DNA from 2 places in the Actinoallomurus vinaceus genome. Region 1 is predicted to be linked to the other one. Evidence: riboswitches for the same ligand, from Rfam matches in the RefSeq annotation. Region 1 holds a riboswitch; the other holds the start of a gene.
What was found. A riboswitch is a leader RNA that binds a small molecule or an ion and turns the genes downstream of it on or off. The one in region 1 is predicted to bind cyclic di-AMP.
Positions count from the first base shown of each region.

Region 2: it holds a riboswitch for cyclic di-AMP, as region 1 does, so the genes downstream of both, ABEA24_RS14925 (C40 family peptidase) here and ABEA24_RS02280 (C40 family peptidase) in region 1, are expected to answer to the same signal.

Region 1 covers NZ_BAABHK010000001.1:548,694-551,895, forward strand. Annotated here, with positions in the region: gene ABEA24_RS02275 (hypothetical protein) at 1-753, shown strand, start outside; gene ABEA24_RS02280 (C40 family peptidase) at 824-1,789, opposite strand; cyclic di-AMP (ydaO/yuaA leader) riboswitch at 1,852-1,990, opposite strand; gene ABEA24_RS02285 (hypothetical protein) at 2,321-3,202, shown strand, end outside.
Region 2 covers NZ_BAABHK010000003.1:832,690-835,891, forward strand. Annotated here, with positions in the region: gene ABEA24_RS14920 (C40 family peptidase) at 1-904, opposite strand, end outside; gene ABEA24_RS14925 (C40 family peptidase) at 939-1,943, opposite strand; cyclic di-AMP (ydaO/yuaA leader) riboswitch at 2,001-2,132, opposite strand; gene ABEA24_RS14930 (hypothetical protein) at 2,318-2,509, opposite strand; gene ABEA24_RS14935 (NYN domain-containing protein) at 2,603-3,202, opposite strand, start outside.

The DNA of each region.
Region 1 (3,202 bases):
CCGGCCGACAACGCAGGCGTCAAAGGCCTGCTCTACCTGACCACCGCGACGCCGGGCGGGACCACCGGGGCCTTCTTCGCCACCAGCACCTTCGGCAACGGCCGGGTCGCCTTCTGGGGTGACAGCTCCGACATCGACGATGGCACCGGCCAGTCCGGCAACACCCTGTACAACGGCTGGAACGACGCCAAGGCGACCGACGCGCAACTCGGCCTGAACGCGACCGAGTGGCTCGCCGGCGCCGGCGACACCACCACGCCGCCCCCGACCTCCTCGTGCACCCCGGCGCAGCTGCTCACCAACCCCGGTTTCGAGTCCGGCTCCGGCGCCGGCTGGACGGCCACCTCGGGTGTCATCAGCACCTCCTCCAGCGAGCCGCCCCGTACCGGCGCCTACGACGCCTGGCTCAACGGCTACGGAACGGCCAACACCGACACGCTCTCCCAAACCGTGACCGTGCCGGCGGCCTGCTCGACCGCCTCGCTCAGCTTCTGGCTGCACATCGACACCGCCGAGACGTCCACCTCGACCGCCTACGACACCCTGAAAGTCCAGGTGCTGGGCAGTTCGGGCACCGTGCTGTCGACCCTGGCGACCTTCTCCAATCTCAACGCCGCCACCGGCTACCAGCAGCACAGCTACAGTCTCGCCGCCTACGCGGGCCAGGCCGTCACATTGAAGTTCACCGGAACCGAGGGGTCGCAGCTGCAGACTTCGTTCGTCCTCGACGACACCGCACTGAACGTCTCCTGACCCGCCTCCGGTCGTCCGTACCCGCGTCCCGGTGGCAGGCCGACCGGGACGCGGTGCGTCGGCCCTCTGATTACGGACGGCCGGCGCCGACGTAGTGCGAGACCCAGTAGGTATTGGACATACTGGCGTACTGCACGTCGGTGCCGGTGTGCGGGGCGTGAATGAATCTACCGCCGCCGACGTAAATGCCTTCGTGGCCAAGGCTGTCGAAGAAGACCAGGTCGCCGGGCTGTAGATCGGACTTGGCGACATGGCGGATGGCGTTGTACTGGTCCGGGACGATGCGGGGAAGATCGACGCCGGCGGCACGCCAGGCCATCATCGTCAGCCCGGAACAGTCGTAGCCCGTCGGGCCTGTCCCGCCAAAGATATAGGGTTTGCCGAGCTGGGCGATGGCATAATTTACCGCTTTGCCGGCCTGGCTGGATGCGGAGCCGGTGGAGCTTCTACTGCTTTTCGAACCACTGCTATTGCTGCTGCTTGTCCTTTTGGTGCTTCCGCTGGGGCTGCCGATCTTGGCCAACAGTGCCTTCTGTTTGGCGATTGCCTTCTCGACGGTGGCTTTCTGCGCCTTCAGTGCGGCTGTGGTCGTGGTGACGGTCTGCAGCGTTGCCCGGGCTTCTTCCTGATCGCGCCGGAGGCGCTGGGTCGATCCCAACAGTGCGGTCATCTCCTGGCTTCGCCTGTTGGAAAGCGCGGTGAAGTTCGACATATTATCCAGCGCCGCATTGGGGTCCTTGGAGGCGAGGACGCTGGTGCTGTCGAGCGTGCCGTTCTTGTAGGCGGCGACGGCCATCTGTGCCACCCGGATGCGGAGGTTCTGATACCTGGGTTTCTCTGTGGCCACTTCATTGTTGATCGCGGAAAGATGCTTCTTTGCGGCGTCCAACTGTGTCTTGGCCTTATCGTACTTATTGGCGAGTATGTCGACCTGGCTGTTCAGCTTCTCCAGTTTCTTCTTCGCTGTCGCCGCAGACGAGCCGGTAGCCGCGTTTGCGCCGCTCGAGGGGAGAAGAAGAGCGGCGCTTACCGTCAAGGCCGCAATGCTTCCCAGGCGGCCAGAATTTATGAGCCGCGAATATGAAGATGTCACGTACGAACTCCTCTCCTCACGCCTACCGGGTTAGCTGTCGGGTTCGGGCGGGAGATGCCCTACCGAGCGCCGGGCGCTGCGGATTCACCCCAAGTACTTGGGTCCCCGGTTCCCTGAACTGCAGGGATTCGGCCGGCGGCCATGGTTTTTGTGTGACACGTGGGACCGCCGAGTGGTGAGGAGTCTAGGGGGTCAATGGGGGCAAAGTCACCGAATCGTGATAAACGGTACGATTTGCGCATGCTTGCTAACGCGATGTAGGCGAACATCGGTGTAGACCCCTCTATGCTGTGCGATCCGCCTACTCGGGCCGCTTGCTTGATTACAGAGCGTTCGCATGGCTTAAGCGGCCAGGTGGTGGAAGGCGAACGGCTCAGCGGTCGACGAGGACGGCGTCCCCGAACGCGGACCACGGGCGGGCATGTCTGGCGATATCCACTGGTCGCAAATGATTCGAGGGAGCATGATGGCCGGGTGATTCCGCTCGGGGAGCGGCGGCGTAAGGCGCGGGAGCAAGCCGCTCGGTTCGACGCCCAGCTGACCGTGTTCGGCGAAATGCTTGCGGTGCACCCGTTCGCCGTCGATCGTCCGGGCTCTACTCACGAGATGGCCGTGGAGTATGCGCGAGCCCTGGACGCCTATGAGGCCGCCAAGCGGGAGGCCGGCCGTGACGTGGCGCTGGCCAGACGCGAACTCGATGCCGGCATGGCCGCGCTGAATCGCCTCAACACCCATCTCGTCGGCACCTCGCTTCCCCAAGCGGGGATGGCGGAGCCGAACGTCCCAACGCCGAAAGCCAAAAGCCGAACGCCCCGAGCGAACGTGACGACGTCCGCCGGTCCAGTAGGTCCGGACGTCCCTCGACCGACTCCCACACAAACGGGTGCGGCGGACGGCCGGTCAAGGCCCCGGCTGCGTGACCGTTACATGCCGGAGCAACTGGCGCTGCGGGCAGGCCTCGTGGCCTTGGTCGTGTACACCCTCGCGGTGATCGCCGTGGGCACTTGGATCATGGCGCTGTGCAGCATCTTGTTTCTGAACGTGGGTCTGGGATTGGCTGGTGGCGGCGGCATATTCGCATGGGCGGTGTTGAACGACATCCGGGGTGCCGTCAAGGGGGGACTCGTCGAAGCCGAGTACCGCCATACCGCCAAGAAAGCCTGGCGCAAGGTCGACGAGGCTCCCTGGGAACAGCACTACGTCTACGTCGATTCCGAAGGCCGGGAACTGATCTACCGGCGTGGCGTGCCCAGCGGATCCCTCAAACCGCTGCCGACTCGCCGGTTGTGGCTTATCGAGGGCGACAGGCCCGAACTGCGGGCCTTCTGGCCACCGCTGTTGAGTCCGCTATCGTTG
Region 2 (3,202 bases), on a different contig from region 1:
CGCCGGTGTGCGGGGCGTGGAGGAACTTGCCGTTGCCGACGTAGATCCCCATGTGCCCGAGGTCGTGGAAGAAGACCAGGTCGCCGGGCTGCAGGTCGGCCTTGGACACCCGCTTGCTGGCGTCGTACTGGTCCGGCACCCAGTGGTTGAGCTTGATGCCGACCTTGGCGAACGCCACCATCGTGATCCCGGAGCAGTCCCAGACGTTCGGGCCCGCGCCGCCGAAGACGTACGACTTGCCGAGCTGGGCGCAGGCGAACTTCAGGACGATCTCCGCCTTGCCCGTGGCCAGGATCGAGCAGTTCTCCTTCGAACTGCCCGGGTCGATGTTGCCGCCGAGCTTGTGGATCAGCTTCAGCTGCTTGCTGAGGGCCGCGTTGGCCTGCTTGCGCTGCTGCTCGAGCTGGGCCTTCTTCGCCTTGAGCTGCTCGGCCGCCTGCACGCGCAGCGCCTGCTCGCGCTCCAGCCGCTGAGCCGAGGCGAGGTACTGCTGGAACTCGGCGGTGCGGTTGTGCGCGATCTGCGTGAACGCCGACATCTGCGAGAGCACGGCGTCCGGGTCCTTCGAGCCGACCAGGGCGGGGATCGAGCCGTTGTCCCCGGTCTTGTAGGCGTCGGCGGCCAGCTGGGCGACCCGCAGCCGGAGCGCCTGGAACGTCTGGCGCTCGGCCTGCACCGACTTGGCCAGGGCGTTGACCCGGCCCTGGGCGGCCTTGTAGTCGGCCTTCGTCTTCTGGTACTGGTTGCCGAGCTGGTCGACCTGGTCGTTGAGCTTCGCGAGCGACTTCTTCGCCGCGCTCAGCGAGTTGCCCGGGTCGGCGTGCGCCGGAACGGCGGGCAGGGACAGCCCCGCGACGGCGATGAGCCCGGCCGTCGTGACGGACCAGCGACCGGTCCTGGACATGATCGTACGCTCCTTGGCCATGATGATCGTGTTCCTAGAGCGCGCCCGCACCGACGTAGTGCGAGCTGTACCAGGGGTTGCTCAGGCTGTCGATCTTCACGAACGACCCGGTGTGCGGCGAGTGGATGAACTTGCCGCCGCCGACGTAGATGCCGACGTGCCCCAGGTTGTCGAAGAACACCAGGTCGCCGGGCGACAGGTTGGCCCGCGAGACCCGGCTGGTCGCGTTGTACTGGTCGGGGACGACGCGGGGGATGCTCACCCCGGCGGCCGCGTAGGCCTTCATCGTGAGGCCCGAGCAGTCGTAGCGCGGGCCGGTGCCGCCGTAGAGGTACGGGATGCCGCACTTGCTGTAGGCCCACACGAGCACGGTGCGCGCCTTGCCGGTCGCCGACCCGCTGTAGCTGCCGCAGCTGCTCGACACGGGGCCGCCGTCGTCACCGCCGCCGGTGTCGGCCGCAGGACCCAGCTTCTTGATCAGCGCCTTCTGCTGCTCGATCGACTTCTCGATCTTCTTCTTCTCGGCGAGGGCCGCGTTCTTCTTCTGCGCCAGGTCGGTGGCGGCCTGCTTGGCCTGCGCCTCCTGCCGCTGCAGCAGCTGTGCGGCGTTCAGGAACTGGGTGAGCTCGGTGGAGCGGTTCTTCGACACCTGCGCGAACGCCGACATCTGGTCGAGCACGGTCTGCGGATCCTTGGCCGACACCAAGGTCGGGATGTCCGCACCGTTCGAACCGTCCTTGTACGCCGACGCGGCCATCTGCGCGACGCGGACCCGCAGGTCCGCCCAGGACTGGCGCTGCTGCTTCACCGAGGAGTTCAGCGCCTTCAGCCGCTTGTCCGCGGCCTCCCACTGGGACTTGGCCTTGTTGTAGACGTTGTCCTGGTGATCGACCTGAGAGTTCAGCTTGGTCAGCTTGGCCTTCGCCTGGCTCAGCGTCTCCTTCGGCTTCGCGTCCGCCGTGCCGGCGGGCAAAGCCAGGGCCGCTGAGGCGGCGATGCACAGGGTGGCCAGCACACGACCGCTGATGCCGCCGCTCACCGACCATCCGACGGCTGAGCCGTCGGCACTGCGCTGTGTTGCCACGATTGCGGCACGCCCCTCTCCCACTGACCGCCTACCGGGTTAGCTGACGGATTCGGGCGTGGAAGGCGCCCTACGGAGCGCGTGGTGCTCCGATTCACCCCGGAAACCTGGTTCCCCGGCTCGTCGTGTCGGTGAGGGGCTGGGGCCCGAACCTCGGGCGACCCCACCGAACGTGACGACTCGGCGGTAGCCGTCGCCGTCGCCTGGGGGGCGACGAACCAGCGAGCGGCTCAGCGCGTGAGACTAGTCAAGTCTCACGCTGGTAACAACCGCTTCTCCTGGAATTCCAGCAATTCATGTCATTCACGCAACAGTGCGCGCGCGAATCGTCACGATGCGCGGTCGACGAAGATCGTCATCCGCAGGGGCGGAACGAGCCCCTCGGCGGCGAGAACTCCCAGCGCCCGACGTTCCAGTGGTCCGATCTCCAGGCCCGACGCCGGGATCAACGGCATGGCGGAAACGACGCAATCGTCGCAGGCGACGTTGCGTACCTCACACTTCTCGCAGTCGATGAGCACGAATTCCTCCTCGTGTCTTCGTCATGACGAGACGTTAAGAGCACCCACCGACAAAAGAGCGACCCGAAGACCCGTAGGACGTCCGAGCGGCCGTCAGGTGCGGCCGAGGCGGCGCAGGAGGAGGGATGAGGGGGCCGGCCGGGCGTCGGCCCGCCGGGCGGAGTCGCAGACCTCCTGGTCGGAGGAGATGACCACGACGGCGCGTCCGCTGGGCTCCGCGCGTACGAGCTGGGCGATGAGCTCGTCGGCGGTCTGGCCCGGCGCGCTGAACAGCACGCGCACGCCGCGGGGCGCCTGGACCGCGACCGGGGCGTTCAGCTCCGCGCCGTCGAACACGCACGTCACCTCCGCCTTGGTCTGGGCGTGCAGCACGCCCAGGCCCGACACGAGGCGGGTCCGCTGGTCGGCGAGCGGCAGGTCGCCGTAGCCGGTCTTGGTGACGTTGTATCCGTCGACGATGAGGTGGACCTGCGGCAGGGTGAGCAGCTGGTCGAGGAGCGCGGGGTCGCTGTCGGCGAGGGCGCGTCCGGGCAGCGTGCGGTGCCCGGGGCGGCTCGGCGTGATGCCGCCGACGCTGTCGGCGGGCCGGGTGATGCCCGGGGGCAAAGCGATCTCGTCGCGGAGCCCCTTGGCGGCGTCGGTGAGGGCGTCCAGGAGGACCCGCAGCCGGGCCTCGTCGACGTTGCGGCCCTC